Regions from separate parts of the Kaistella rhinocerotis genome, predicted to be linked through region 2. Evidence: riboswitches for the same ligand, from Rfam matches in the RefSeq annotation. Region 2 holds a riboswitch; the other holds the start of a gene.
What was found. Region 2 has a riboswitch for S-adenosylmethionine ahead of QEP06_RS11540 (homocysteine S-methyltransferase family protein). Riboswitches for the same ligand answer to the same signal wherever they lie in the genome.

Region 1 (16,619 bases), on a different contig from region 2:
TGCCTGGAATTGAATTTACTCTGTAGCCATCCTGTTTATCTGGATTGATGCCGTTTACCCCTATAGTCGCGATCTCGAAGGCTGTCCTTTTTATTTCTGCAGAAGATTTATCCTTGAAGTATTTCAACGCCCCTACCATAAACATCATGACCGCAGGATTCAGATTCGCATCCTGATGCTTTTCCTGAAATTCATGCATCTCAATTTTCTGATCTGCTTCGGTATTTTCGTCGATATCTTTCAGCTCCGGAATGTCAAGATCAATTGCTGTCTTCTTGTATTCTGATTCAAGAACCAGCTGAAAGTATTTTGAGAGGCTTAAATCATTTGCCCAATTCTGTAAAAGTTCGTATTCTTCACCGGGTTCCTTATCGCTTCTGTAATCTCCATACTCCTTATAGAGACTTGTCGCCTGCCGGGATTCAAGCGTAGACGGTTTGAATAATTTTATCGCATCAAACGAGAACAGCTCCTTAAAGTGCAGCGCATTGACAATATTATAGATCTTAGAATTGGAAAGAATTTTAGTATCGGTTAGATCTACGATTTCCTTTCTTGTCACCGCATCCAGACCTTCCATCATTAGTGTATACAATGAAACAAACTGGACCGGGCGGAGTTCCGGAAAATCGTTATATAAACGGTCTTCGATGAAAAGATCAATCGGAGTATTGTATACCTGCCGATTAAGACCCTCGAAAAGGCTGTTCATCACCCCTGCAATTGAAGTTTCAGGATAGCCCTTTTTCTGAAGAAATTTAGCGTAGTTTTCGTAATCAGTCATAAACTTAATCCTGTGCTGATGAGTAGCTGTGAAAAGCATATGATTCCCCGCAATTCTTGCCTCTTCAGCCAGCTCAATATGTGTCAGCTCATGCAATACCAGATGAGTGACACCTGGATAGCCAGGTTTATATTTAATCAGGTGATAATCACGGTTGTGATTTTCAGCCAGTTCTACCTTCGCAACTGTGGGGATCTCTGTGTCTTCCTGAATCTGAATTTTCTTCCCTGTAAGAAGCTCAAGTTTCTCTGCATAAGATTTCAGTGCAATAGCGGCATCATCAGATGCATCCACTTTCTCCGCAATTGCTTTAGCAAGGTCAATTGACTGACCGAACAAGCCATCCTTAACCTTATTAAGTGTTAGTGACTGGAGTACATATTGAAATGCATTTTCATAATTTTCTTTCGAAAATGAGACGTATGCTAAACCATATTTGGTATTCGGGTATTTATTATTAAGTTTTTCAGCTTTTTCAAAAAACTCCTGGGCTTCGTCAAGCCTTCCCATGATCATCAGGTTTGCACCGATGTTGTTGAGGGAAATATTGTCCTCAGGATCTGCGACCGATGCTTGGTTGAAATATTTCATTGCGGTCTCAATATCATTTTTGTCCCGCGCAAATATGTTGCCCATCATGATTAAGGCATAAGTGTTTTTCGGATCCCAGCGCAATGCATCAATAAGTGAATCAACAGCCTTATCTGTTTCGCCCAATTCTGATTCTATCTGTCCTTTGATGCGGTTCAATTCGGAATTAGAAGGGGTTCTGCTCACGAGATCTACGGCTACAGGATATGCCTTTTCAAATTGCTTGTTCTCACATAAACTGATCAGGTGAGTGTAGGAAACGGTATCTAAATATAGTTTCACAGGGATATCCACGGAGATTATCCCTTCCTTTTCCTTGACCACAGGCAGATGCTGGTTTATTGTATAGTATTCGGTAATGTCTGCAATCAGTTTTACTTTGTCACCATAGGTCACATTAAAAAGCTGATAAAGAAAAGGAGTGATTTTATGAAGGATGTTCATTAAGTATTATCTCTGGGTATTATTCACGGTAAATATATACAAAACAGCGCAGAAACGATGAAGAGTATTGCGGGAAAAGCTTGAGTAATACACTACGAAAGGTGTCCTATTTTTCGCCGTCAAAATAATCCTTGGAATTATCTTTTCTTCCTAAGGAAATATTGGAATAGAACTCTCTTCTTTTTCTTAATTCGGTATCAAACATTGTGTCGATACCTTTTTTACTTTTGGTAAAGGACATTATATTTGTTATTTTTAGATAATTTGATGCATCTGTAATGTCGTGGCCGGTGCCGATATAAGTAAACGTCCAGCCTTTCTTCTCAAGGGACAATACCAGACTGCTGACGGATTTCGCGGTGAATTCCGTCGACGCATTTTCGAACCCGTCTGTAAAAATACTTACCAGAACTTTCATCTCCGGGAAATATTCTGTACGATAGCGCAAGCGGTTTACTGCGACACCTATGGCGTCGAATAACGGCGTGCCACCAGCTGGCCGGTAATTGTTACGGGTAAGGACCGGGACTGCATCTGTTACAACATTCTCTGCAATATATCTAATGCTGTTTGCATTGAAACTCACGAATGAAACTTTGTGCTCCTGATCCCGAAATTCTTCTGCAGACGTTTTGATGTTTTTCAGGAAATTATTAAAACCGTCGATTGTAGCATCATAGACTGAACCCATAGAGCCGCTTTCATCAAGAATAATGAGATTGTGTACCAAAGTTTTTTTCATACATGTAGATTTTTGAGGTTAAGTGTTAATTTCAAAAACAAAATTAACTATCAATCAACCCCAATTGATTTTCTGCAAGGTTGCAGCGCAACTATGAATAGCGACATACAAATAGGAATTTAGTGGACAGGAATAAAAGACTTATCCACCCAGATTAAATCTTCAGGAAGCGCAACAGAAAACTTTTCCCCCGGCACCCCGTCGATGATATAGTAATTGGCAAGAGGTTCGCCAATCTGCTCGCGGAGCTTCTTATTCAGCCTTGATTTGTTATAAGCAAAGTTACCGTCGAAATTAGCCACCAGATTGCGGATATTTTGAGGAGCTGCATTGGCTTTCAAACGTTGATAGATTCCGAAAATCTCCAGTTCGTAGTCATCGAGCGTAGCGAGTCTAATACCGTCGGGGTGAAGCAAAAAGAAAATAAGAATTGTTTTCTCCAATGGAGTAAGCGAAATTTCAGTGTCGCCTGCTGTCATCATTCCATTCTGACTTACTGTGAGTTTTTTCGGTTTAATGTTACCGGCGAATCCCTGAGAAAATTTCAGACTTGTCCTGATCTTCTCAAAGATATCCAGTGCCTGCGCTACAATCTGCTGATCGGCATCATTACGCTCCAGACGCTCGATGCACGAATGACATAAATCGGCAGTCCGGAGTTTCAGGATGATCTGGCTTTTATTCTCACAGAAATCATTCATACAGCCGATAGCATCCAGATGAAAGTTTCTTTTGATATCTTCTGTAAGGTCAAATCTCATAAGTATCCGTAAAACGTTAGCCAGAACTTCGTAAGCAACGGGATAAGTTTCAGGAGACTTCAGGAAATAATCCCAGTCAGACGACTGCACAAACGCGTTGCGCTCGCCCTGATAGTCAAACATACTGAAGAAATTCATTGAATTACGCCTGTTTGTTATCAGGATTACAAAGTCCTGATCCGGAATATTTTCTGAGTATCTAGCTTTCTGACAGAGGAAGAAGAGTTCCCGCCAACTTAAAGGATAACCGAGGGAAGCCTTATACTCCTGCAGTTTATATTCTGACTCTATCCTGAATCTGAAGTCATTATGGTACCGGTGCTGTTGAACGTTGTACCTGTCATCATAGGACCAACGCATATGAAGCACTGAAAACTCCAATGGACCGGAAACACTTTTTAGGATTTCGAGTATTGCATCCATAGACTGTGGATGAACGTCGGGGGAATAAATCAGATTTATTTTCAAGGTTTCTGGATTTGCTCTTAAAAATAAGAAAAATTACCGCTTGCCTGCACACCATTCTTCGAAATCGTGCACGGTCCGTCTAAGTTCCGGCGTTAATTTCGTCAGCGCAAAGGAGCGGATCTCAGCAGGAACTGAGCGGTAAAAAGCAGCGGCTATTCCTCCTGTAATGGTGGCAATTGTATCGCTGTCTCCTCCAATTGAAACTGCGTTCCGAATTGCATCTTCGTACGTACTACTGTCGAGAAAAGCAACAATGGCTTGCGGTACAGTCCCCTGACATGTCTCATCAAAGGAATAGGTCTCGCGGATACCATCACAGGTGAAATTCAGGTCATAACCAAACAGCAACGTAATATGATCTTGTATCTGCGATTTAGTTTTACCCACACGGGCAAGATATATCGCTGCCGCTACAGCTTCCGCTCCTTTTATGCCTTCGGGGTGGCTGTGCGTAATCTTTGCAGATCTGCGTGCACAGAGCATCGCTTCCTGAAGGGATTTTCCGTACAACCCTGCCGCACTTGCACGCATTGCTGATCCATTCCCGAAACTGTTGTACGGATCGAGGCTGGGAGAAGCAAGCCAGTTGCTGAACATTCCGCCGTAGCCGCGGTTCGGATACTTCCGGCCATATGCTTTCACTGTTTCTGCCATATCGCGCTGATTCATAAGCGCATCTGCAACTGCAATGGTAAGTACGGTATCATCCGTGAAGGTACATTTATCACTAAAAAGTTTAAAGTTCTTTGATTTGTAGTTATTAAACTCAAACCTTGAGCCGATAATGTCGCCGGCAATGGCTCCTACAATTGTATTTCTCATTTTAGATTTCTTTTGTCAAAGGTAGTCAGCGTCGTTGCGAAGTTGATTTATTGCAACCTTGCAAAAGCATTTGCTTTGTACTCAAAAGCCGCTTAATTTATAACGGATAAATAAACGCCCTGTGCGATTATATGGATTAAAGTGACAAAAAATCACCCTTACACTGCATTGTTCGCTGGGAAACTTGACACTTTCAGAACTAAAAATAAGACTTGTATAATAGGAAAAATTTGCGTAATGTACTTATATTACAACACTTGCAATAATTATTTTCAATAACATCCACATACCTTTGCTGAACAATCATCAGGAGATTCCGGTAAATGCGGAACACCAACCGGGAGTTAACCCTCAACGGTGGTTTGGAATGAGGGCTGCGCGCCAAAATAAAAGGTAACCTTCCAATCTGTTTCCACCCTCTCCACGATGTTTTACTGTAATTCAACCTGATAAATGATATGATTAAAAGTGTCGTGAATATTGCTAATAAGAATTGCCACATCATCGGAAAGATTAACGTGGTGTTGGCTACATACGCCGAAGTTGAAATTCTCGCGCCCTATTGCGGTTTCAGATTTAGAAGCAGTATTAGCACCACTGAGAATGAAGCCAAGGAACAAAGTGATGCATTTGCCGAAACCCTTCTCAACGAGGCCTACCTGATTTGTGATACGATACAAACCAACCGGGAGGCTATGAAAACAGATTTCTTAAGATTGCTGGAGACGCTTGAAAAATTCAACAACAGAAAAACTGAAGATTATATAAGAAATAAGGACGAACTTCTGAAAGTTTTTATGAAAAGCTTTTTTTCTGGTACAGATTACAGTCCTAAGAAATCATCAGAAGTTGCAGAAGCAATTTTTGAGTTCCTGGCGTTGTACTTTATCCGACATGGAAAATCTGCAGAACTCGATGTCAGGACACGGTTTGCAGAACATCCGCGAACTCCTTCTTTTAATGAACTGCAACCTTTACTGAAAATTTACCTGGAAAAAAGCATCGACGACCGAATAGAATTGTTATCTGAACAGATACTCACCCAAAAAACCGGAACGTTTGACTGGTTTATCCAACAGGAATTTTTTGAGCAATAACATTAAAGATATCAGCGAAATCAAAATTACATCATGGAAAAAATTGTTATAACCTATTGCGGAAGTCAACCCATTATCTGCAAAATAATCAAAGAAGAGGATTTCTATCTTGAAGGGGAACTACTCTATCCCTTTGTAGCAGTTAAGTTCGACTACTTCAAAGAAAACCACGGACTGACCACGAGAGAAGTTCAGGTAGATCCCAAACCGGTGATACATGCTCTGTACCGAATCTGTGAAACAGTTGTGAAAAACAGTGAAAAGATACTTGTGAACGCAGCACCGCTGCAGCAACACGTGCGCTCGATGGCAGCAAGTCTGCACCGAGAAAAGCGACGTTTTGATTTTGCGATAAATGCCTTAGACGCAATGCAGATTGATGCTGATGATCTGCAATTCCTCAGTAAACGGGCGGCCACCCGCCTCACAGAAAGCATTTCGGATCTAATTAGTACCGGAGAAATTGATTTTGTTAATCCTCAAGCACAAAATTATGAAAGAGAATTGGAACGGATACTTGATGAGAACGATTTTGTAAAAGATATTGACAAAAACATCATCTTAAAAAAGACCATTTTCTGGGCGGAGAATCTTCAAGCAGATGCGAATTATGGTCATATCCGCTTCAAGACAATAAGAACACCTAACCCGCAATTCGAGATGCCTAAACATCTATATGGCGCTGTAAGTGAAGATGAATTTCTAACACCAAAAGAAGGTTTTATGCCTTTTTTTCTCGGTACGCAATTCGGACTCATTCCCACTTTTACGGATGAAAAGTTTGGACAACTGGAAGGGCAAAAAATAGCAGTACTCGGTAAAAGTAAACTTTCAGGCCTTATAGCCGGTTTAGGAATCTATGAAGTGAAAAACGGTAAAAGGAAAGAGATCGCCTATTTCAGAAATGAGAGGATTTTTGTAGCGAAATCACTAAAATAAGCACTACCGTCTATTCCAATTTAAAAGTAAATTTAAAAAAGCAGAACGAATGACAGATACCAAGCACACCACAACTGAAAAACTTTATCATGTAAATTCAGGCAGTAAAAACATTCTTTTCACAACCCAAACCGAGCACCCCCACTATCTGGAGTTGGAACTTCATTTTCCGTATGACGGGATAAAGGTGGATTTTTTCGCTGAGAACATCAACTTTATTGAAGAAGGCGTGAAAAACAATCTGGTAAGTATGGCGGACAACATCGTGACTACCTTAAAAACGGTTCATCAAAAGTTCCGCAAACTGCCGGAAAAAGGAAGACAAAAAATACTCAGCAATAATTCTGTCACCAAAAAGCTCAGAACAGTCCTAGTGACCGACTGTATGATGTATTGCGAAATGTATTGGGGCAAAACACTGGTGGACTCTGTAAGCAAAAAACTTCTTGCCTATTTACAGGAAAAAGATGAGCGTGTGTTAGAATACAGTGAGTTTGAATATCCCGCCATTTATAAGGAACTTTTTTATCGCTACAGTGGCTGTGAGAGTATTAATTACTACCTGCCAGATGTGCAGACGAATTACTGGTACCGGAAGTTTGAAAATGATGAAAAAACTCGCTTTGTGACCTTTAAAAAACTTAACTGCCACTATCACAGTAACAGTCTTCCTGAATCCAAAACGGATACCGTTCGGTATGAGGAGTTTGTAAAGAAGGAAGATTCCCGAATCCCCTTTTTCATCGGGACGCAGTTCGGAACTACACCAAAGATTACCGCGGAGTTGAAGGCTGCTTTGGAAGGACAGAAGATCGCTATGCTTTGTAAATCTCAGTTATCGGGTTTTGAAAAAGTTCTGCAAATCTGTGAAGTAAAAGACGGCGAATTTATGGTACTTGATGAATTCATCAATACTCCTGCAATGTCGATTATAGATGAAGCCGACAAGGAAGCATCCCTTGGTAGCGAAGCGTTTGCACCCCAGGAAATTATTTACCGCTACATCCATGAGGGACGGAGTTATTTTGTAACGAAAAAAGACGACTATGAAGCCAGAGGATTTATTCTGACGATGCTAAGGCCATTCCACGCCGTGCAGTGGGATTATTTCAGCGGTGAAATCATGTGTGAACAGGAAAGACAGCAGATTATGCCTGAGCTCATCAGGTATCTGGATAAGTTGTATATCATGGTGGACGTAAACGCAAACAGCTGGAAGCGGGGTTTTGACAAGTTCAAATTTGACAGCAGAGAAAACAGTCTGGAATTTAATATGAATTTTTATGTGGAAATGCTTTATGCGGGAATAGGAAATAACCCTAGTATTTTCCCGGAAAATCTTTGCGGTAACTGGACCAAAAGTTTCTTTAAAACCGTTTTAAAAGAAGTCTTGGAAAGCGGCATTTTCAAGTATGTCAGTGAAACCGATCCATTTTCTGCCTTTGAATATATGATGCGTGAAGGAAACAAAACCATGATTGATATAACTCCCTACAATGAGGAAGAAAGAAAAGATGTTTTCAGCAAACTGACCGACAGTAACAAGATTAATCTTTATGCAGCAATGATGCAGGGATACGGATCACAATTTGACCGGCTCGTTGCCCGGTGGGTTAAATTTAGTGATGAAATAAACGGTGAGAAAAACATCTAAAACCATGAGTAAAAATAAATATACAGGAACCATTAATATTGGGCTTCAGAAGGGATATACCGGTGAATACTATACCAAAGCAGAATATGTCGCCTACATCCAGAACTGGCAGTTGGAAAGGAGCGCAGACCACCAACTAATGTTCAGCCCGGGGATTTACGAATTTGATTTCGTTTGTGGAAACCTTACCGAGAAGCATCTGGCGATCCGGTTCATTAATTATCCGGGAAGCGTAGTGAAGAAGAAGAAGCACTTCCGAAAAACTGTTACCGCGCTAGCAGGGTTACTGGCGAAAACCTTTTCGCAGAACCGGGTTCTTATAGAATATAGTGACCAAAATATTCTACTTGAATCCACAGATGGATATGACAAAAAAAGCGGAAGAAAAAAGTAAAATTGAAAAGCTATAATTTCATTAAAAAAGATAAAAATGAAGAACGACCACTACAATTACCAGCAAAGTCTGGAAAAACTCACTGATCAAGAACTTGTTGAAGCTTTTAACCGACTGGTAGGCCTACAGGGATGGGGAAATGCGAGGGCAGCGTACGGCAGCGCGCTGAGAATAGAATTTATGAAAAGAGATTTTGACAGCACACTAATTATTGGTTCAGATTCTTTTTCTTTTGCGAAAAAAGTAGTCCTGCAAAATAAGCGACTGGTATTTATGTGATTTTCAAAAGGTATAACCACAAATGATATCGTGAGCAGAGCGACACACACCTGCAATCAATAATAGGTTTCATAAGCATTTATGCAATTAGTTATTAATATCTTTATTACTTACTGCTATTTATTATTCTATACACTGTCGCTTTATGGACATTGAAAAGCTGCGCAAGTTCGACGGCAGATTTACCACCGGCATATAACTGCACGTTACCGCCCATACTACCTTCCGCCGGTCCAAGATCCGTTTTTGTAATTAATTCAGCATGGGAAATCCGGGCTTTTTCCGAGAGCAGGACAACGGGTTCCGGCATTTCGTGATCACTAAGTCGCTCCGGTTTTATGTTCCTCGCGCGTACGGGCGGTAACATCATATATGGCGGATTGCGGAAGTCTGCTTTTGTATCAGAATTTTCGCTAAGTTTAAAGTCCGGTTTTTGTACGGAGATCTGGGGCAGCAGCCGCAACCCTCCATATACGCCGGACGTTGGTGGCAAGTGTAACGGACGACCACCTAAACAAAAACCGGAACAGAAGAATGGAGCAACAAGACAAATCAAACCAAGACCTTGACCGTAAAATCACGTCAGACACAGTTTTATTCTTCGATATGGACGGAACATTGGTAGATACAAACCTTGCAAACTTTCTTTCTTACAAGAAAGCAATAATTTCTGTAACAAAATCAGACCACGACTTAACATACAACTCTGACAAACGCTTTAACCGCAGTAGTCTTATAAACGCTGTTCCAAACTTGACAGACAACGAATACGAAAGAATAATCCAAGAAAAGGAAACCTGTTACAACGACTTTCTACACGAAACAAAATTAAACCCAGAAATAGCAGATATACTTTTCAGATATTCAAAAACAAACAAGACCGTTTTAGTTACCAATTGCCGTAAAGACAGAGCGATAACGACATTAAAGCATTTCGGACTCGATGATAAATTCAGCTACATTTTTTGTAGAGAGTTTGACGACAATGGCAAAAAGATAAACAAATTTCAAAACGCAATTTTAAAATTGGGCGTTCCGCCCAATCTTGTTATTGCTTTTGAAAATGAAGAAATCGAAATTGCGGACGCTCAAAAAGCTGGTATTTCAATCATTAACCCAATTCATCAATAAAAAAATGGAAAGTTTTTCAATTTTATCAGAAGACCAATGGTATGGTGTCCCAAGTCACCGAGAAGAGTTTTTCCGAAATCTAATTGGAGAAAGACGAAGGGGCAGAGTTGCAAACACGGGATTTTTTGTAAATGATTCTGATGAAATTCGGTTAGTTAGCAAATTTCTCCATCAAGATACAACTGCATTTTATCACGCTGATTATAATAGTGGTGGTTCGTGGCAAATTCTCAATAGTATTGAAAATCTGATTTGGACCTTTAAGAATGACGTTGACCCATTTCCTGAAAGACTACCTAACGTCCAACAACAATTATCAGCAATATTAAGGCAAGATTTACCAGAAATTCTTCGACAGGTAAGAAAAAACAATCTTGCTGTTTGTGTTGTTCCACGCTCAAAAGCGGAAAATTATTATAGAGCCGACCAATTACTCTTTAGAAGGGTAATTAGTAATGTGGTTGACCAATTGACGAATTTTGAAAACGGAACTAATTACATTGTGCGACACACAAACACAAGAACAACGCATTTAGACAGAAATGGCGAAGGTGGTGACGGAAATTTGCCATATCCAGGAATCACAAAAGAGACCTGCACAATTTCAGGACAGGTCAATGGCAAAGACATTTTACTCATTGATGATTTATACACGAAAAGTGTAAACATTGATGAAGATGCAATTCAAGCATTAATGGACAAAGGAGCTAACTCCGTTACTTTTTACTCCATTGGAAAAACTGTATCACGAAATCAATAATTTAGCGGCAATGAAATATACCCATAACGCATTAAATATTTTAACAACCAAATCCTACAAAGGAATTGGAAATGCTTGGATTGTAAAAAATTTGAAGGGCAACGAAAGTATTGAAACTATTGTGTCTTTGCTAAACAAAACAATCAAAGGTGAACAAACAAACGAAGATGAATTTGAACGTCTTAGAAATAATTTTGAAAATAAACTTTTGGAAAAGTTTGACAATGAAATTTGTGACGGGATTGTAGCATTGGGAGATAAAGATTTTCCTAAACATCGTGGCAATGTGAAAGAAAGTGAAAGACCTATTTTTCTTTATTACAAAGGCAATATAGACTTATTGAGTATTGACAACTCAAACATCACTGTAATTGGACTATTAAATCCAGAAGGCGATATAGAAGAAAGGGAAAGAAAAATCGTTGCTGAATTTGTAAAAAAAGGTGCAACCATAGTTAGTGGTTTAGCATTTGGTTGCGACAGCATATCGCATCAACAAGCATTAGATTCAAATGGTAGAACCGTTGCAGTTTTGCCAAGCCCACTCAGTAGTATAATGCCAGTTAGAAATAAAGGTTTAGCGTTCCAAATTGTAGAAGAAGGTGGTTTGCTTGTTACAGAATATGGAACTGATTTTAAAAGCCAAATGGAACTAAGTAGTCGTTATAAAGAAAGAGACCGCTTACAAGCGTTGTTCTGCGACACAATTGTTTTGGCTGCAAGCTATGCCCAAAATTCTGCTGAACGTTGGCAAATGTTTGGACAAAAACTTGATAGTGGTGCTCGTTTAGCAATGTGTTACGCAAAAGATTATGGTATTCCGAGAGCAGTAATGTATGACAAACATATTGACGAAAACAATCCAATGTTTGACTTAAACAGAGATTTAATCAAAGAACAAAGAGACATCACAATAATAACACAGGAAAATGTTTACGAAACTGTTTCTAAAATTTTAGACAAACAGCCGACAGTTAAAAGCACAACAACTTTTCAGCAAGGAAATTTATTTGACTAACAAAAACAGAAATTGATAACAAAATCAAATAGCGGACAACAAGAACACCAGCCACCAACAGCGGTTTGGCGTAATGGCGGGTGCAGTGCTTCGTATGACAGTTTTGTGGTAGGTTCAAGTGCAGTTCTTCGATTGAACTTTTGTGCTAAATATCCGCCACTACGCCAAGCCGCAAACCGTTACCACCAATGCTAAAAAGACAGACGACACAGCAAGACAATGACTGAAAATGGACTTGACATACAGACCATAACGACCAAGCGGACAGACTTTCAAGCTGACTGTGTTTTGCTATTGGGACAGGTGACAGAAGGAAAAAAAAAAGCCGACCCTTCGCATTTTTTAAAATTTCTTTTAGCCAGCCGCACAAACGGCACATTTGGTTTTGCCCGACACGCAAGCCGACCCTTCGCAAAACCAAAAGAGCCGTTTTACCAAAAATAAATGAGTATGAAAATAGATTGGACAACAATAAAAAATGAGATTAAACTCGAAACAAGGAATATACTTCCAAAAGAGCCACAACTCAAAATTGATGAAGTTCTAGACCTCTTTATCCAAGTTTTACAGTTTCCTGTTGAAACTAAAGATGGAAAAATTAATGGTCTAACGGAGAGAGTACCTAATGCTTTTCATAGAATCTTCATTGATAAACTGCCTAGAGTCGATATAAACACATATTTCGGTGATGCAGTTAAAATAGAGCCATATCTCCGAAAAGTTCTTTTCTTGGTTAACAAACCAATGTATTTGAACATTCACAATGATAAGGATGGACTTTCGGCAGTTCTATCTGCACTTGATCTTAAGAAATCTCCATTCAAAGATGACTATTGGGTTTCGTATGATTTAAGAAATGACGAGAGCCATCAATGTGAAAATTGGAGTAACAGTGAAATTTGGGAAAAGCTTAGAAGTGTTTTTGTAATGTACTTATATGCCACATACAAACATCAAAAAGCATTAAAAGTTGCTATTAATCCTTTTGATGTTAGTCAATATTTGAATTCCGAAGTTCAACGAATAAAATTTCTGCAATCCAGATTTGTGCATATTGAAGGCAAAGAAACATTTACTGAAGTAGACCTTTATGCCCGTGAATTAATTGAATCAGATGAAGAAGAAACAGAGGAAGATCAAGAAGTAAGAGAAGGTACAATTGATAATTTGCGGAAGACCATAAAAGAAAGAAAGATGGTTTTGCTTGGTGATGTCGGGATGGGGAAAAGTACTACATTACTCTTTCTTCATTTACAAGATGCTCAAGCAGCATTGTTAGACAACAAAAAAAACATCCCCGTTTACCTTGAACTTAAAAATCTAACTGATAAAGACTCTATTCTTGAAAAGATTAAATCAAAATTGAAACTTGATTCTGCAATTTTTGAAGAACTATTGAACAAAGGCAGATTAAACATTTTTCTTGACGGATTGAATGAGATTGAGAAAAATATTAAAGTTTCGGTATTCAATCAAATCAATAACCTATTGGAAGAATATCCGAAAAATTTCTTCTTGTTTACCGGAAGACCACAACATTACAACCGAGAATTTGACAATAATCTATTAAAACGAAAAATTCCTGTTTTTACTCTCCAAAAAATGGGTGACAAACAAATCGATGATTTCATCACCAAAAATGGCAAAACTGTAAAAGACTATCTCCTGAATGAAATAAACTCGAACGAACGATTAAAGCGGATCATCCAAACGCCTTTGATGCTTACGATGCTTATTGCTGTGGTTTTAAAGGAAGGCAAAATACCAAATGAAAAAGGGAAAATAATTCGAGCATTTATGCGTAGTCTTTACCTAAGAGAACAGAAACAAATTATTGATTTTGATATTGAATTGTTTCATATGCTACTATGCTATTTAGGTTTTCAAACTCGTGATTTGACAGGTTCAAATTCTGGACTTGATAGAGACGAATACATTATTCCTCTTTTGGAACAAAGGAAAGAGCAGTTGGGCGTTCCAATAAACTTGCTTGATTTCTTGAGAAAAGCCATTGACTTAAATATACTCGTAATTGACAACAACCAATATAGCTTTAGTCACGAGCTGTATCAAGAGTATTATGCTGCCGAATTTTTGATGCAATTAATTACGTCAGGCAATGGCTAAGGCACTTCTTGATAAATACAAAAATGATCCAGCTTGGGCTGAAACAATCAAATTGTATTCAGGACTTTTCGATACCCAAGAGGAAAGAGGGGATTTTATAATTGACCTTTCTCAAAGCGATACATCATTAGCGGCTGATTGTGAGTTATCATCAACTCAAAAAAATGCTAATACAACAGAAAATCTCAAGGATATTGCCGTCTTAAAATACTTAAATGGCAAGGAAAAGCCTGACTTAATTACTGAAACTATTGTAATTCTGAAATTAGGTGATGAAAATTATTTTTTGGATTTTCTGGAAAAATATTACGCTAAAGGAAATATTCGTGAGCTATTTTATATTGGTTTAAGTCATTTAAATCAGGAAACTATTTTTTCCTTGCTATCCAAACTAATAAGAAATAGGCGAAACATTTATTCTAAATGGATTATTACCTATTTGTTGCCTTTTGATAAATATTCCATTTCAAGTGACCAAGCAGCGGAAGCAATAGAAGCACTAACCTTGATAAAAAAAAGGATAAGCTATAAGCTTGTTTTAAAATTAATTTGCCTATATAAACTCGGAAATGAGTACTCAAAAGAATATCTAATAAATCTTCTCCATAAAAAGGGTAGCAGGGATTCCTACAAAATTTCTAAATGGTTGGAAAATTATTATCAAATGTAGATGAATAGAAAAATATTAGATATAAAGGAATTGGCTTGCAAGCCTGAATGGTCAGAAGTCCTGAAACTATATTCAGACCTTTTTAAGAGTGAGAGTCTAAAGTCCAACTTTGTTATAAATCTTAGTCAGGAAAATATGCACTTAGCTTCTCAATGTTTAACAACATCCATTAAACCGTTAAATGAATTAGAAGAATCTTTGAAGGAAAAGGCCATATCAAACTTTGAACTTCAACCAATTGAGTCGATCTTAACTCTATTGGAGTTAAATGATGCAGATAGGCTTTTTCTTTCAAAGAGAAATACTTTTAGGAATCCATATGGCAAAAGAGATAAAAAATATTTTGAGTTACTTATGAATAGTGTCAATCACAATGAAATGCTCATATACTTGAATTATGTAATCAATCTTAAAAAACTTACTTTTTTAATTTGGCTTGTTCCGTACTTAAATAAATTTCAATGGACCGAAACACAAAAAGGTCTATTATTTCAAGCATTTAATAGACTATTTAAAAACAAATATTATGTACAGGCCTATGAATTATATGCATTAGTAAATGAAAATGATGAATATATTTCTAAATATGTCATAAAATTACTAGAAGAAAAAAGAAAAGATGCAATTTCATTAGCAAGTAAGTTTATTATAAAGCATAATTTAGAAAGATTCAATATTTCAGCTATAAAAAGTGCTTTGGAAATGAAATCGAAGCAATTAATTAAAGTTAATACAACTATTTTTTTCAACCAATAAATTTAAAAAAAGTGAATTTCAAAATATTTGAGTTTTTACACTTCACTCAGCCAACGGTTGAACAATCAGGTGTTCTTAAAGCAATGGAAGACTTTGTTTCATCCGAAAACCAGTATGATTTTATGGTACTTTGTGGTGCTGCAGGAACTGGAAAGACCTCCATCACTGCTGCTTTAATTGGCTATTTGAATGAATTGGGTAAGCCCTATAAAATATCAGCTCCAACTGGGCGTGCTGCTAGAATTCTTGGAAGAAAAGCTAAAACTACAACATCGACAATACATTCAATGATTTATGCTCCAAAGGCGGACAATGAAACAGGGAAGGTTACCTTTAAACTGAAATTAGGACACAATGCGAACCCAACAATATATATCATTGATGAAGCTTCGATGATTCCGAAAGATATTGATAAGGAACAGAATCTATTTCAAGTAGAGAAAGGCTTAATCTATGACTTAATTGCCTACATCAAAAATGCAAACGTAAACAACAAAATTATTTTTCTTGGTGACCGATACCAACTTCCACCAATTGATGAAGCAGAATCTTATGCTTTGAATAAGGAATTCCTTGAAAGGACATTCAACCTGAAAGGCAACTCCTATTTACTGACTGAAGTGAAAAGACAAGAAGATGGTAGCTATATTCTTGAGAACGCAACAGATATCAGGAAAAGCTATTGACAGAGGTGAAAAATCCCATCCAATTAAAGGTACACAAAACAGAAACATATACGCAGCAGCAGACAAATACGCAGCAAACGTCAAAAAAGACGGTCTTGAAAATCAAGTAGCCATAGGTGTTTCTCATAAAGCCAACAAGTTTTTCAATGACTTGGTGAGAGAAAGAATATTTGGAAATGCTAAAAAGATTCTGGAACAAGGTGACCTGCTGATGGTGACACAAAACTGGTATCGAAACGGAATACAGTTATACAATGGTGACCACGTTGTGCTTTTATCAGTTGACTGGAATTTACAGGAACAGGTTGCAGGACTTCATTTCGTAGCAGTAAAAATTAAAGTTCTATTCAGCGAAACCGAGACTATTATTGAAGACTATGCACTTTTAGAGACTATCCTGTCTCCAGGGGGAGTTTTAGACGGAAAACTGGAAAATGAACTTCGCAGACAAAGATACACCAAGAACAAGATTTTTAGAGACAGCAATATGCCGGGT
Region 2 (16,619 bases):
TTGATCTTATCTAGCGAGATGATGAAAGGTTTCGATTCACTTTCCTCCGAATCTTTCGTGGCGAAAGCATCAATGATATAGTCGAAATTAAAGCGTCCGTCTTTTTCGCGCACCACATTTGCCGCTACACCTTCGAGATCTATTGAGGTAAGGTCTGCAGTGCTTTTCAGAAGTTTCGGAATATTAAGACCCACATCCAGCTTTCGTGCGAAAAGCAGCGTATCTACAGTCTGGCCCTGCAGATAAAGATTTTCCATCACCAAACTGTTCGGAAAACCCACGTGTACGCGATCCAGAGTGACTTTTGTATGGATTTTTTCTTCGAGGTAATTTACCAGTTTTCCTTTAGCAAAATTTTGAACACCCGGCAACTGTAAACTCAGAATGAGCAGAATGACGAGCAGCAGCAGTGATCCGAGGAAAATGCCGGTATATTTAAGTGTTTTTTTTAAAACTTTCATGGATATTGGTATTGGACGCCTTACAAAAATACATTTTCTTAAAAAATAAGCAGTTACGGATCTGTTAAGTGGCAATTTTCAGCCAAATCCGGGTCGTTATACCAAATGTTTATATTAGTTTTTTATTCATAAAATAAAATTTTCCCATTCTAAACCTATTATATTTGTAAAAAAAGTACGGATGAATATTTTAATCGTAAACGGTCCAAACCTTAATCTTTTAGGCACCCGAGAGCCTGAAATATATGGCAGCGAACCGATGGACAGCTATCTGCAAAATCTTCGCCAAGAGTACGGCGATACTCAAATTTATTTCTTTCAGAGCAACATTGAGGGTGAGATTATAAACAGGATTCAGCTCGACGATTTTGATGCACTGATCATCAATCCGGGTGCGTACACCCACTATTCCTATGCTATTGCAGACTGTTTAAAGAACATTTCGAAACCCGTGATCGAGGTGCACATCAGCAATATCTACAAACGGGAAGAATTCCGGCAAAAGTCTGTCACAGCCGCGCATTCTCTCGGAGTTATCAGCGGTTTCGGACTTTCGGGCTACCGTTTGGCACTGATAAGTCTTAGAGCAATTCTTTAAAAAAGCATTTACAAATTGAAAGCTACAAAAATATGAGGGCTCAAAAAGTCGAATCTGCCGCGCAAATCTCCGAATTCCTTTCTTTTCCGGCGAAGCTTTACAAAGATGATCCCCACTATATCCAACCGTTAAATAACGATGTTGAAGCGGTTTTTGATTCTAAAAAGAACAAATTTTTCCGCTACGGTGAGTGCGAACGCTTTCTTTTTTTTAATGATAACAATGAAAGTGTGGGCCGTGTAGCGGTTTTCGTCAACCGAAAATACCGCAATGAGCAGCCGACCGGTGGTTTTGGTTTTTTTGATTGTATCAATGATCAGCCAACTGCCGATTTTATATTTGATTTTTGCCGGAATTGGCACCAGCAACGTGGCATGGAAGCGATGGATGGCCCGATAAACTTTGGCGAACGCGATAAATTCTGGGGTTTACTTATCGAGGGATTCAGTGAACCGCTTTATGGGATGAACTATAACGCGCCTTATTATCAGCAGCTTTTTGAGAATTTTGGCTTTCAGATTTACTTCAATCAACTCTGTTTTGGGCGCAAAGTGCACGATCCTGTTGCACAGAATTTCCTGGATATGCACGCGCGCGTGAAACGAAACCCTGCAATCTCCGCCCAGCGGATGAAAGTCCGCAACCTCGAAAAGTATGCGGCGGATTTCACTGAAGTTTACAACCGCGCCTGGGCGCAACATGGAGGAGGAAAGGAGATTTCAAAAGCCCAGACGCTGAAACTTTTCAATACTTTAAAGCCCGTTATCAATGAGCATATTTCGTGGTTTGTGTACGAAAATGAAAAGCCAATCGCAATGTGGATGAATATTCCGGACCTGAATCAATGGTTTAAATACACCGGTTCAGAATTCGGTATTTGGCAAAAAATCAAGTTTCTTGTCGTTAAAAAATTTAAAAAGAACACGAAAATGGTCGGGCTCGTTTTTGGTATTGTACCCGAATGGCAGCGCAAAGGAATTGACGGTTTCATGATTTGGGAAGGAACAAAACATTTTCGCCGCACCACAGATTTTGAAGATTATGAGATGCAGTGGATAGGCGACTTCAATCCCAAAATGATCAAGATTGCCGAAAATCTCGAAACTACGGTTACGCGAAAACTCGCGACTTACCGCTATCTTTTTGACCGGACGAAACCTTTCGAACGTCACCGGAGGCTTTAAAGTAGATTATTCCGCAAATTTCACGTCACGAATGTTGAGATAATAAGTAACGTTTCCTTTCCAGTGATTTTCTTCTGCAGTGAAGGCAATATCAAATGTTTTGGTGCGGAAGTCATCTGCAAATTTGCCCAGCTTGAAACCTACACATTCAATGTTTCGGCCTGTTGACTCCTGTTTAATATAGAATTTCAGGTGACAGTTGTCTTTGCCCATTGTTTTCACGTATCCCGCGACGCGCTGGTTTTTCAGTGCTAAAATGGGTTTCATGTTATTGGGGCCGAAAGGTGCAAGTTTACGATGAAAATTAAAGAAATCCTTGTTCAGATCGTCCAAGTGAACATCAGAATCGATGGTGAGGCAAGGCTCCTTTTGATGCTCCTGAATTTTTTGTGAAACCACTTCCTCAAACTTCTGCCGGAAGAGATCAAATTTATCCTTTTCCATCGAAAGTCCTGCTGCCGCGGGATGTCCACCGAATTTAAGGAAGAACTCCGAACAGTTTTCTAGCGCATCATGCACATCAAAATCGGCCACTGAACGCGCGGAGGCTACCATTTCGCCATTGTTGCCGTCTGTAAAAACCAACGTCGGTTTATAATAAGTTTCGGTAAGGCGTGAGGCCACAATTCCGATCACACCTTTATTCCATCCGGCGCCATAGACGACGGTGGTGTAATTTTTTTCCTGCTGCGTCTCTTCTATCTGGAGCAAAGCTTCAGTGGTGCTGCTCATATCCATTTCACGGCGGGAGTCATTCAGCGTGACGATGTCGTTTACTATTTGGTGCGCCTGTTTAAGGTTATCGGAAACCATCAGTTCAACGGCTGCCTTTCCATGCGAAATTCGGCCGGCGGCATTTATTTTCGGTGCAATTTCAAATACGATGTTCGAGATTTCGAACGTAGCCAGTTTTTCTTCTGGGATGAGTAACCTTAAACCTAAATTCCGGGCTTTGCGTAAGATTTTTAAACCTTGCTTGGCCAAAACGCGGTTCTCGCCGGTCATTGAAACGATGTCTGCAGCGATAGATATGGCAAGTAGATCGGTGAGTTCGAATAGTTCAGCTTCCGGGAGTTTATAAATTGTATTAAGTCCCTGGCACAGTTTGAAACCCACGCCGCAACCGGAAAGTTCTTTGAAAGGGTAGCGGCAGTCTTTGCGTTTGGGATCAAGAACTGCCACGGCATCCGGAATTTCTTCGCCGGGCAAGTGATGGTCACAAATGATGAAATCCACACCCTGCGTCTTGGCATATTCTATTTTATCAATCGCCTTGATGCCACAATCCAGTGCGATTATCAGCGAGAACCCATTGTTTTTGGCATAATCTATTCCTTCCAGTGAGATTCCGTAGCCTTCGATATTACGGTCCGGAATATAAAAATCGAGATATTTTTTGTCGACAATCTTACTTAAATACAAATACATGAGCGCCACAGCAGTGGTTCCGTCTACATCATAATCTCCGTAAACCATTATCTTTTCGCCATTTTCGATAGCGGTTGCCACACGGTCTACGGCGAGTTGCATATCCTTCATCAAAAAAGGATTGTGGATATCGTTTAAATTGGGCTTGAAGAATTCTCTGGCTTTCTGGTAATTGTCTATACCACGGATTACGAGGATTTTGGACTCGAAGCTTCCAAATCCCAGTGATGAGCTGATTGCATCTACAATTTCTTCATCTGGCTCCTGCTTGTAAATCCATTTTTGACTCATAGTTACAAAAATACAAAAAGTTTGGTAGAGAAATTTTTAAGTTTAAACATAAAAAAACCGCTCGGGTAATGAGCGGTCTTCATTTTTAAGAATAATACTGTTCCTGTAATTCTTTTACTTTCTTGTCTGCCAGATATTCATCGTAAGACATTTCGCGGTCAATAATACCTTTTGGCGTAAGTTCCACGATCCTGTTACAAACGGTTTGCAGCATTTCGTGGTCATGTGACGCGAGAAGGATGTTACCTTTAAAGTTAGTCAAAGAGTTGTTTAACGTGGTGATACTTTCAAGATCCAGGTGGTTCGTCGGTTCATCAAGCACAAGTACATTGGCCTTCTGAAGCATCATGCGGGAAAACATGCAACGCATCTTTTCGCCTCCGGAGAGCACTTTGCAGGATTTCAGCGCTTCATCACCGGAGAAAAGCATCTTTCCGAGGAAGCCGCGCATGTATTCTTCGTGTCTTTCCTCGTCGTTTTTGGTGTACTGTCTCAGCCAATCAACGAGATTTATGTCTTCCTGGAAAAAGGTAGTGTTATCGAGCGGCATGTAAGATTGCGTGGTAGTGATGCCCCACGTGAAGTTGCCTTTATCTGCAGCAGATTTGCCCATCAGTACTTCAAAGAATTCGCTGATCGCCAAACTATTTTTAGATAATATGGCCACCTTATCATTTTTCTTAAGATTAAGGTCAATGTTTGAGAACAATAATTCACCGTCCTTTGTTTTTTCTAAACCTTTAACCTCCAGAATTTGATCTCCCGCTTCACGTTCGGTATCAAAAATAATAGCCGGATAACGTCTGGACGTTGGTTTGATGTCTTCAATATTAAGTTTATCGATCATTTTCTTACGTGCGGTTGCCTGCTTAGCTTTTGCAACGTTGGATGAAAATCGCGCGATAAAGTCCTGAAGTTCCTTCTTCTTTTCTTCCGCTTTCTTATTTGCCTGCTGACGCTGGCGTGTAGCGAGTTGCGATGCCTGGTACCAGAAAGAATAGTTACCGGTATAAAGGTTCAGTTTAGAATAATCGAGGTCAGCGATATGTGTACAAACCGTGTCGAGGAAGTGTCTGTCGTGCGATACCACGATGACGGTATTCTCATAATCTGCCAGGAAGTCTTCAAGCCATGAGATTGTTTCAATATCCAAGTCGTTGGTAGGTTCGTCGAGAATCAGTACATCCGGTGTACCGAAAAGAGCCTGTGCGAGCAAAACTTTTACTTTATTCTGGTTTTCAAGCTCACCCATCAACTGGTAGTGCATCTCGTCTTTGATCCCAACGTTTGAAAGCATGGTCATCGCATCTGATTCCGAGTTCCAACCGCCCATCTCATCATATATTACACCGAGTTCTCCTGCTTTGATGCCATCTGCATCGGAGAAATCTTCCTTGGCGTAAAGAGCATCCATCTCCTCCTTTATATCAAATAGTTTTTGGTTTCCACGAAGCACAGTTTCAAGAACGGTGAATTTATCATACGCGAAGTGGTCCTGCTCCAGGACAGACATTCTTTTTCCGGGCTCAAGGCTTACGCTTCCGGTGGTAGGATCCTGTTCGCCGGTAAGGATTTTGAGAAATGTAGATTTTCCGGCACCATTTGCACCAATTATACCGTAGCAGTTACCTTTTGTAAACATGATGTTTACGTCGTCAAAAAGTACCCGTTTGCCAAATTGCAATGATAGGTTAGATACTGTTAGCATATACTTTTGTAAATTTGGTGCAAAATTACGAAAACTTATCGGCTTAAGCAGGCTGTTTTAGAAAGGTCTGCTAGAATTGGTTTTCAGATGAAATGTTAAGAAAAATTCAGTTAAAATATTATAATATTAACATTTTGTCAAATCATGTTTAAATATTGAGATGAAAATAGAAAAATCAGTTACCATATTAAACCGGCGTGCCAGATTTGAGTATGAGATTTTGGAAGAAATCGAAGCAGGGATGGTACTTACGGGCACCGAAATAAAATCCCTGAGGTCATCGAAAGCAAGCATCACAGAGTCATTTTGTCAGTTTATTGAAGGTGAACTCTATATCATTAATATGATGATTGATGAGTACAAATTAGGCACATTTTATAACCACAAAACAAAAAGGGAACGGAAGTTGCTGTTGCACAAAACAGAATTGAAAAAATTCGAAAAGAAGTTAAAAGATGTTGGTAACACCATTATTCCTTTAAAACTCTACATAAATAACAGCGGAAAAGCTAAGGTTCTGATAGCGCTCGCACGGGGTAAAAAACTCTTCGACAAACGGGAGACTATAAAAGACAGAGAAAACAAACGTAATCTGGACAGGATATTAAAGAAAAGTTAAAATTTCGCTGTAATAACTTGGACTATACGGAAAATTTATATTTAATTTGCAATATCAATTATTTAATCATTTAATTCTATGAAAAATCTAAAATTAGGAATTTCAGCATTGGCACTTACTGTGGCCACTACTGTATTCGCTCAGACGACCAGTAACCCGTGGCTTATCGGTGTTGGTGCTCACGGAGTAAATCATGCTGCAGCGGGTGGAAACGCAGGTGATGTATTTGCTACAGCATTTGGTGGCGGAGACGGAGGAGAATTGTACAATATCAACAATTTTACTATCGTTCCACCATTGTCTAAACTTACTGTGGCAAGAAACATTAACAGACTTCTTGTTGTAGATTGGCAGACTTCTGTTGGTAATGTTGATAACAAGAAAATTGGCATGGGGAAAGAATTCTTCCTAATGACAGGTCTTGGTCTTCAATTTAAATTTAACGGTCTTTGGGATGAAGAATCTTGGTTTGACCCGTACTTAAGAGTTGGTGCTAATTACTTGAGACATGACTATACAGGTGTAAACTTTCCGCTTACAGATACAAATGGTCAGGTAATCAACGGATTCTCTGATAATGAACCAGGTTCAATGAGAAGAGCTGATCATTTTGCTCTTGCTACAGGTATTGGATCAAACTTCTGGATCACTAAGAACTTCGGTTTAGGTGTTCAGGGAGATTATGTTTCTACACCAGTAGATAATTCTACTATTGCAAACTTCTGGCAAGCTTCTGCATCATTGTTATTCCGTTTTGGTAACACAGACAGAGACAAAGATGGTATTTTAGATAAGGATGATTTATGTCCAGATACTCCAGGTTTAGCTGAATTCCAAGGTTGCCCAGATACAGACGGTGACGGAGTTCCAGATAAAGACGATCAGTGCCCAGATGTTGCCGGTCCTATTGAGAACAACGGTTGCCCTTGGCCAGATACTGACGGTGACGGTGTAGTAGACAAAGATGATGCTTGTCCTGAAGTTGCAGGTCCAGCTGAAAACAATGGATGCCCTTGGCCAGATACTGACGGTGACGGAATCCTTGACAAAGATGATGCTTGTCCTACCGTTCCAGGTTTAGCTCAGTACAACGGTTGCCCTAAACCTCAAGAAGCTTGGGCTGATGATGCAACTAAAGCACTTGATAATATTCTTTTCAACTTTGACAAAGCTACGATTAGACCAGAGTCTAAAGAAAAACTTGACAATGCTGCTCAAATCATCAAAGACTCTCAGGGTAGATTCATGATCATCGGTCATACAGACAAAAAAGGTTCAGATTCTTATAACTTGAAACTTTCTCAAAGAAGAGCTGCAGCTGTAGTAGATGCACTTGAAGCAAGAGGAGTAAGCAACACATCACTGAAATCTATGGGTGTAGGTGAGCAAGATGCTACAGTTCCTGAAACTGCTTCTAACGCTGAGAGATTGAAAGATAGAAAAGTGGTTGTTAAGCCTGCTGACGAAGCGACTTGGGAATCAATGAAAAAGAGAGATTACTAAGAAGTAACTTTCATCTATAAAAATGCACCTCCGAATTTTCGGAGGTGTTTTTTTTATGTCTGAATTTATTTACTTTTGCATCCAACTTTAAACAAAACTATGGGACGCGCATTCGAATATAGAAAAGCCTCAAAAATGGCCCGTTGGGACAAAATGGCAAAGACGTTTTCTAAAATAGGTAAGGATATCGCACTTGCGGTGAAAGCCGGTGGTCCCGACCCGGAAGCAAATCCCGCTCTGCGCCGCTGCATTCAGAATGCAAAAGGGGCAAACATGCCCAAAGACAATGTAGAGCGCGCTATAAAGAAGGCAAGTGGAGCAGAGGCAGAAAACTATGAGGAAGTAACTTATGAAGGTTACGGACAGGGCGGCGTGGCTTTTTTTGTAGAATGTACTACCAACAACACCACGCGTACCGTTGCAAACGTTCGTGCGATTTTCAATAAGTTTGACGGTAATCTCGGTAAAAATGGTGAACTGACCTTTATATTCGATCGCAAAGGTATTTTCACAATTGATCGCAGCCTCATCAAAATGGAGTGGGATGAGTTCGAAATGGAAATGATCGACGGCGGAGCCGAAGACATTGAAAGTGATGAAGAAGAAGTAATGATCACCTCAGCCTATGAAGATTTCGGAGCCGTGGCGCATAAGCTTGAAGAACTCGGAATCGAAGCGAAATCTGCCGAACTGCAGCGAATTGCCAACATCACCAAAGAAGTCTCACAAGACCAGTTTAAAGCCAACATGAAGATGCTGGAGCGCTTTGAGGACGATGACGATGTGCAGAACGTCTATCACAATATGGAAATCACAGACGAATTGCTGGAATCACTTTAAATTTTTAGTTTTTACAAAAACTGGCTTTATCGGTGAAGCAGAATATCTTCTACGTCATTCATACGGTTCATCACGCTTCGGGCGTATGAGCAGTGCGGATAAACTTTCCAGTTGTTGTCTCTTGCATACTTCAGCGCCTCCTCGATGAGATATTTCCCCATTCCACGGCCTTCGAACTGGCGGTGAACCAATACGTAAGAAATTACCATTCTGTCGTGCTCAGGAAAAATTGTGTAGGTCAATCTTCCAACCTCTTCCGCGTCGTTGCTAAGCGTGATTACTCCGCCATTGCCTGACTTTTCATTGTGATAATTCATATATTTATTCTTTAGAAACTTAAAGGTAAAGATTTTTTTTAAACTTAAATTCAGCCCAAATGAAAGTCACGCTAAAGCGCATCAACAACGATTATCTGTTTGAAGGATCCAATGCTGCCGGTGCAAAAATTTTACTTGATAACACTTCAGAACCCAATTCCAATGGCGTTTCTCCGATGGAATCTGTGCTGATGGCAGTGGCAGCGTGCAGCGGAATTGATATCGTATCTATACTGAAAAAGCAGCGTCAGACCATTACCTCATTTTCGGCAGAAATTGAAGGTGAACGCATAGTTCTAGATGAAGCTAAACCGTTTAAAAAGATAGAAGTTCGTTTCCATCTCGAAGGCGAAATAGATCTAAATAAAGCCCGCCGCGCTGCGCAGCTTTCTTTTGACAAATACTGCTCCGTATCGAAGACATTCGAGCCTAATGTAGAGGTCAAGTACAGTATTTCGGTAAATGGGCAAAGCTAAAAAAAGCCAAACATTATTTTTAAGAAGGGCAGTTTCTATAATGTTTGGCTCTGAATTATAAACGCTTTATAAAGTTAAAAGCTACGAGGCTTTGGGTTTTAAAAGTTTGGCTACGGTTGCGGTCCAGCCGGTTTGGTGTGACGCCCCGATTCCCTTGCCGTTGTCCCCGTTAAAATATTCGTGAAACATGATGTAATCTTTGAAATTTTCATCATGATTGAGTAAATTATTTCCGCCATTGAACGGTCGCTCGCCCTTTTCGTCCCGAAGGAAAATCGAACATAGGCGCTGGCTGATGTTATCGGACACAAATTCAAGATTTCTCATTTCGCCACTGTTGGCCGGAAATTCTATCTGCAGACTTTCCTGATAGTAATAGTGGTAGCGCTGCAAACTTTCAACAATCAGAAAATTAATCGGGAACCAAATCGGCCCACGCCAGTTGCTGTTACCGCCAAACATCCGGCTGTCGCTTTCCGCAGGCGTATATTTCACCACGAAATCTTTGCCGTCTACTGTAAAGTTGTACGGATTTTCTTCGTAAACTTTAGACATCGAACGAATTCCGAAGTCGGACAGAAACTCATTTTCGTCCACCATTCTCGAAAGTACGCGTTTCAGCCGTGTTTTGCGCAGGATGCTCATCAGATGTTTTCCTCCACGGCCTTCTACTTCCCAGTGCGAAACAAGGTTCGCCAGTTCGGGTTTGTTCTTTAGGATCCAATCCATGCGCGTGCGGAAATTGGGCAGCTTCTCGAGCGTTTCGTGGTCTATGATTTCTACTGCGAACATCGGGATAAGACCAACGATGCTCCGCAGTTTTAATGAAACAGAATCGCCGTCATTCAGCTGCAGCACGTCATAGAAAAAGCCGTCTTCCTCATTCCATAAACCACCTTTTTTTCCGCCGATATTTTCCATGGCCTTGGCGATGTACAGATAATGTTCGAAAAATTTGATCGCCATATCCTCGTAAACCGGATTGTAAAGGGCAAGCTCCATCGAAATCCGCATCATATTCAGCGCAAACATCGCCATCCAGCTAGTGCCGTCAGCCTGCTCCAGGTGATCGCCGTTCTTGAACTGCATATTTCGGTCAAAAGCGCCGATATTATCAAGACCTAAAAAGCCGCCGCCGAAGACATTGTTCCCGTTTTTATCCTTGCGGTTCACCCACCACGTAAAGTTGAGCAGCAACTTTTGAAAAACGCTTTCTAGAAACTGAATGTCAGGTTTGCCGTTATATTTTTCGTCTATTTTATACACGCGGAAAGTTGACCACGCGTGAACAGGCGGGTTTACGTCGCTGAAATCCCATTCATACGCCGGTAGCTGCCCGTTTGGGTGCATGTACCATTCTTTGGTGAGCAGTTTCAGCTGATCTTTGGAGAAGGCTGGATCTATGATGGCAAACGGAACGCAGTGAAATGCCAAATCCCACGTAGCAAACCACGGATATTCCCATTTATCAGGCATCGAGATGATGTCTTTGTTCTGCATATGCTCCCAGCCGGTATTTCTTACAAAATGGTCGAAATTACGCGGCGCGGGATATTTTGGGTCGCCCTTGAGCCATTTAGAAACATTGTAATTATAGAATTGCTTGTTCCAAAGCAGTCCGGCAAGTGCCTGACGCTGGATATTCCTTTCTTCGGCCGATTCTATGTCACATTGTACGTAAGCATAATATTCGTCTGCATCTGCTTTTTTTGACTTGAAAACGTCGTCGAAATTAAAGAATGCCTCTTCCATATCATGCGGGCTCAGCCGAAAATCAAACGTCCTGCTCTCACCCGCATCCAGCTCTGCATTGATGACGAAAGCTGCTTTCGTTCCTGTTTTTTCAGGATTTACTGCAACTGCATTTCGATGAATTAAATATTCATTAATTCCGTCTTTGAAATATTGGGCTTCAGACATGTGGTGTTCTGAGAACTTGTGCGGATTGGTTTCATTATCGCAGAAGACGTCTTCAACACCGATATCTTTTGAATAGAAGAATTTAAAATCAACTGATTCATGCTGAATTCCAACTTTCCCGTCAGTATCTGCTTTAAACTGAGGTTTGTAAGTGCCGTTGCCCCAAGCCCAGTTATTTCTGAACCAAACAGTGGGGATCACTGTCAGCGGCGCGCGTCTGTTGCTGCGGTTTACCGCCGTAAGCCGGATGGCGATATCATCATGATTAATTTTGGCGTATTCTATAAACAGGTCAAAATATTCATTATTCTGAAAAATCCCTGTGTCGGTAATTTCAAATTCCGGCTCCCGTTTAGACCTGCTCTCATTCACGGAGACCAGCTGCTCATACGGAAATCTGTTAATCGGATATTTATATACCATTTTCATGTAGCAATGCGAGGGTGTATTATCAAGATAATAGAATATTTCCTTCACATCTTCGCCGTGGTTCCCTTCGTAGTTGCTCAATCCGAAAAACCTTTCTTTCAGCATCTCATCGGCACCGTTCCAAAACGAAAAGGCGAAGCAAAGCAACTGTTTGTCATCGCAGATACCCGCAATCCCATCCTCATTCCAGCGGTAGGCGCGGCTCATCGCATCGCGGTAAGTGGTGTAACCCCAGGCATCACCGTTACTGCTGTAGTCTTCGCGCACCGTACCCCATTGTCTGTTACTTACGTATGGCCCCCATTTTTTCCAGCTGTCATCGGCCATTCGCTTCTGTATTGCGGTCATAAAACTGTTTTTTGAGCTGCGAAATTAGCAATTTTTAAATTTGGCCACCGCTTGTACATTCGGAAAAATCATCTACTTTTGCAGCAGACTTCGTTCATTTACATATTGAAAATGTTATCAAGAAAGGTGGAGAGATTAGACTCTGTGAAGCCTTGGCAACCCTTCGTACGCGAAGAAGGTGCTACATTCTATCCCACAACCGGGTACAGATAACGCGAATACATTTTACCTTTTCTGGTAGCATTTTCAGTTTTATTATTTTAAAAAAATTGAAAATGCGTTCAAATAATAAGCTTTTTTCCGAACTCAGTAATAGAATCCTTGTCCTTGATGGCGCGATGGGAACTATGCTTCAGCGTTATAATTTTACCGATGAAGATTATCGTGGCGAAAGGTTCAAAGAGTGGCCGCATTCATTAAAAGGAAATAATGACCTTTTGTCCCTTACGCAGCCGCAGGCCATAGAAGCGGTTCACCGCCAATATCTTGAGGCAGGCGCAGATATCATTGAGACCAATACATTTTCAGGTACCACCATAGCCATGGCCGATTATCACATGGAAGACCTAGTCTATGAACTGAATTATGAGTCCGCAAGAATTGCCAGAAAAGTTTGCGACGAATTTTCCCAAAAAACTCCTTCTCAGCCGCGTTTTGTGGCAGGTTCTATTGGACCAACAAATAAAACCGCGAGTTTAAGTCCTGATGTGGATGATCCCGGTTTTCGCGCGGTAACCTTCGATGAACTTCGTGTGGCGTACAAACAACAGGCGGAAGCACTATTAGACGGCGGTGCTGATATCTTACTTGTCGAAACTGTTTTTGATACATTAAACGCAAAGGCCGCGCTGTTCGCAATCGCCGAAATTAAAGAAGAACGTGGCGTCGAAATTCCCGTGATGCTTTCGGGCACAATTACAGATGCTTCGGGCCGCACCCTCAGCGGACAAACTGCTGAAGCTTTTTTAATCTCGGTTTCGCACAGCGATCTTCTCAGTGTGGGCTTTAATTGTGCACTTGGCGCAAAACAACTCACTCCCTACCTTGAATCGCTGGCTTCAAATTCAGATTTCTATATTTCCGCTTATCCGAACGCCGGCCTGCCGAATGCCTTTGGGCAATATGACGAATCGCCTGAGGATATGGCTGCACAAATCAGGGAATATCTCGATAAAGGTCTCGTAAATATCATCGGGGGCTGCTGCGGAACCACGCCCGAACATATTGCCGCTATCGCTGATCTGGCGAGAAATTATCAGCCGAGAAAAACTGAATTATCCACTGAACTGTATAAGTAATTTGTTATCAATTTCTTACGAATAATGTTTTTTAGCAGTTATGCTGCAATTAAATATAAAATGAAACACCTTAAACTTTCTGGCCTCGAGCCTTTAAATATAAATTCAGAATCCAATTTTATCAATGTGGGCGAACGAACCAATGTTGCAGGTTCGAAGAAATTTCTTAGGCTGATCAAGGATGGTAATTTTTCCGAAGCGCTTGAAATTGCACGACATCAAGTAGAAAATGGAGCACAGATCCTTGATGTGAATTTTGATGACGGACTTCTCGATGGTAAATACTGTATGGTAAAATTCCTGAATTTGATTGCTGCCGAGCCCGATATTGCCCGAGTCCCGATCATGATAGATTCTTCTAAGTGGGAAATCCTTGAAGCCGGTCTTCAGGTTGTTCAGGGCAAGTCAGTGGTCAATTCGATCAGTCTGAAAGAAGGTGCGGAAGAATTTAAAAGGCAGGCGAGGTCGGTGCGGAGATACGGTGCGGCCGTGGTGGTGATGGCTTTCGATGAGGTTGGTCAGGCAGACAACTTTTCGCGAAGGATTGAGATTGCTAAGCGTTCCTATGATATTTTGGTGAAAGAAGTGGGTTTCCCGGCTGAAGATATCATCTTCGACCTTAATATTTTCCCTGTCGCGACCGGCATGCAGGAGCACCGCCGTAACGCGCTTGATTTCATCGGGGCTTCCAAATGGGTACGTGAAAATCTGCCATACGTCTCGGTTTCTGGCGGTGTTTCAAATGTGTCGTTTTCATTCCGTGGAAACAATGCAGTGCGCGAGGCAATGCACACGGTTTTTCTCTATCACGCCATACAGGCCGGTATGAATATCGGTATTGTGAATCCGGCGATGTTGGACGTATATGACGAAATTCCAAAAAATTTACTTGAATTGGTGGAAGATGTTATTTTAGACAGGCGGCCAGATGCAACCGAAAGACTTTTGGAATATTCGGAAAAGAACAGATCGGGCAAAAAAGAAATCGCCGAAGATCTCACGTGGCGAAATGCGCCGCTGCAAGACCGGATCACCCACGCATTGGTAAAAGGAATAGACCGATACATCATAGAAGATGTAGAACACGCACGGAGGCAGACCGCTCGGCCACTTGATGTGATTGAGATCAACCTGATGACAGGAATGGGCGTGGTAGGCGACCTCTTCGGCAGCGGAAAAATGTTTCTGCCACAAGTGGTGAAATCTGCACGCGTAATGAAAAAAGCGGTGGCGTGCCTGCAGCCATTTATCGAAGCGCAAAAAGACATTTCGAAGCCCGCCAACGGAAAAATTGTGATGGCTACTGTGAAAGGCGATGTGCATGATATCGGTAAAAATATAGTTTCCGTCGTACTTGCGTGTAACAACTATGAAATTATCGATTTGGGCGTAATGGTGCCAGCCCAGAAAATTATTCAAACTGCAGTTGACCTGAAAGCCGATGCAATAGGACTTAGCGGTCTCATCACGCCGAGTTTGGATGAGATGGTACATATCGCTGCTGAACTTCACCGGCAGAACCTCGATATTCCATTACTAATCGGTGGCGCTACCACTTCTAAAGCACACACCGCGGTAAAAATCGACCCGAAATGTGAGAGTGCCGTGATACATGTTAATGATGCCTCGCGCGCGGTTGGCGTGGTGAGTACATTGCTTAGCGACAAAAGCGGCCAGTACAAAATTGACCTAAAGACCGAATACGCAGATTTCCGTGAAAAGTTTCTGGAAAGGCAGGTGGAAAAAGCGTATGTGTCTCTGGATGAAGCACGTAAAAATAAATTTAAGATTGAATGGAACCTTGAAAGTATTCATCCGCCGCGAAAATTGGGCGTTCAGGTGATTGAAGACCAGGATTTAAGTGAAATTGCCGAATTTATAGATTGGTCACCGTTTTTCCGGAGTTGGGAATTACACGGCAAATATCCGGAAATTTTGGATGATGAGGTTGTGGGTCGGGAAGCTACAGAACTTTTCCAGGACGCGCAGCAAATGCTCCGGCAGATTATTACTGAAAAGTCGCTAAAAGCCAAAGGGGTCATCGGGATCTTTAAAGCAAACGCGGTGCACGATGACGACATTGCTGTGTACGATAAAAATGGAAGTCAAATTTCAACTTTTCATACACTCCGTCAGCAAGTAAAGCGTTCTGCGGGTAAAGAATATTATGCACTTGCCGATTTCATCGCGCCCGAAACATCTGGTGTACAGGATTATATCGGATGCTTTGCCGTAACGACGGGTTTCGGGACCGAAGAGTTGGTGCAGAAATATAAGAACAGTCACGATGATTATAATGCGATCATGGCGAAGGCATTATCTGACCGGTTGGCTGAAGCATTTGCAGAGTTTCTTCATCAAAAAGTTCGCACTGAAATCTGGGGTTACGCTTCTGACGAATATCTCCGGAATGAGGATCTGATTGCCGAAAAATACCGTGGCATTCGGCCTGCACCCGGTTATCCGGCCTGTCCCGATCATCTCGAAAAACTCACCATCTGGCAGTTGCTTAATGTAAAAGAAAATATTGGTCTTGAACTGACCGAAAGTCTCGCAATGTTTCCTACGGCGGCTGTTTCAGGGTATTATTTTGCAAACCCGCACGCGAAATATTTCGGTGTCGGGAAAATTACCGAAGACCAACTCACCGATTATGCGAAACGTAAGAATGTAGATATTGATTTTGCCCGAAAATGGCTTCGTCCGAACCTGAATGAGTAGATGCCGGAAATCCTGCGTGAGCGATTGCAGTGGAAATCCCGCAGGCCACGCCGAGGAATTGAAACGGAAAGCGCGGTTCTGAGCAAGGGCGCAAGCCCGAGTGAAGAACACGCCCAAATAAATCAAAATAATTAATGAAAATAACCGAACACATAGAAAAAGCGCAGGGCAAAACCCTGTTTTCACTCGAGATTGTACCGCCGCCAAAGGGCACCGGCATTGAAGATCTTTATAAAAACATAGATCCGCTGATGGAATTCAAGCCGCAATTCATCGATGTGACGACTTCGCGTGAAGAATATATTTATCTCGATAAAGGAAACGGACTGATGGAACGGAAAATCACGCGTATGCGGCCGGGCACACTAGGGATTTGCGCTTCCATACAACACAAATACAGTGTAGATACCGTTCCGCACGTGCTTTGTGGCGGTTTTTCGCAGGAAGAAACCGAGTATTTACTTGTTGACTGTATGTA

Region 1: it holds a riboswitch for S-adenosylmethionine, as region 2 does, so the genes downstream of both, QEP06_RS04230 (hypothetical protein) here and QEP06_RS11540 (homocysteine S-methyltransferase family protein) in region 2, are expected to answer to the same signal.

What each region holds. Positions count from the first base shown of each region.
Region 1 is NZ_JASSYY010000001.1:896,694-913,312, reverse strand. Features, by position in the region: gene QEP06_RS04250 (tetratricopeptide repeat protein) at 1-1,819, opposite strand, end outside; gene QEP06_RS04245 (vWA domain-containing protein) at 1,926-2,561, opposite strand; gene QEP06_RS04240 (hypothetical protein) at 2,681-3,790, opposite strand; gene QEP06_RS04235 (ADP-ribosylglycohydrolase family protein) at 3,824-4,612, opposite strand; SAM-I-IV-variant riboswitch at 4,911-5,011, shown strand; gene QEP06_RS04230 (hypothetical protein) at 5,071-5,709, shown strand; gene QEP06_RS04225 (hypothetical protein) at 5,743-6,648, shown strand; gene QEP06_RS04220 (hypothetical protein) at 6,698-8,302, shown strand; gene QEP06_RS04215 (hypothetical protein) at 8,307-8,696, shown strand; gene QEP06_RS04210 (hypothetical protein) at 8,733-8,975, shown strand; gene QEP06_RS04205 (helix-turn-helix domain-containing protein) at 9,082-9,345, opposite strand; gene QEP06_RS04200 (HAD family hydrolase) at 9,510-10,106, shown strand; gene QEP06_RS04195 (hypothetical protein) at 10,111-10,866, shown strand; gene QEP06_RS04190 (DNA-processing protein DprA) at 10,877-11,884, shown strand; gene QEP06_RS04185 (NACHT domain-containing protein) at 12,335-14,011, shown strand; gene QEP06_RS04180 (hypothetical protein) at 14,004-14,681, shown strand; gene QEP06_RS04175 (hypothetical protein) at 14,682-15,437, shown strand; gene QEP06_RS04170 (AAA family ATPase) at 15,449-16,123, shown strand; gene QEP06_RS04165 (ATP-binding domain-containing protein) at 16,074-16,619, shown strand, end outside.
Region 2 is NZ_JASSYY010000003.1:400,977-417,595, reverse strand. Features, by position in the region: gene QEP06_RS11595 (translocation/assembly module TamB domain-containing protein) at 1-461, opposite strand, end outside; gene aroQ (type II 3-dehydroquinate dehydratase) at 643-1,059, shown strand; gene QEP06_RS11585 (hypothetical protein) at 1,092-2,243, shown strand; gene recJ (single-stranded-DNA-specific exonuclease RecJ) at 2,250-3,962, opposite strand; gene QEP06_RS11575 (ABC-F family ATP-binding cassette domain-containing protein) at 4,048-5,670, opposite strand; gene smpB (SsrA-binding protein SmpB) at 5,831-6,289, shown strand; gene QEP06_RS11565 (OmpA family protein) at 6,368-7,792, shown strand; gene QEP06_RS11560 (YebC/PmpR family DNA-binding transcriptional regulator) at 7,892-8,632, shown strand; gene QEP06_RS11555 (GNAT family N-acetyltransferase) at 8,659-8,949, opposite strand; gene QEP06_RS11550 (OsmC family protein) at 9,009-9,425, shown strand; gene QEP06_RS11545 (MGH1-like glycoside hydrolase domain-containing protein) at 9,507-12,122, opposite strand; SAM riboswitch class I at 12,234-12,338, shown strand; gene QEP06_RS11540 (homocysteine S-methyltransferase family protein) at 12,398-13,420, shown strand; gene metH (methionine synthase) at 13,481-16,141, shown strand; gene metF (methylenetetrahydrofolate reductase [NAD(P)H]) at 16,276-16,619, shown strand, end outside.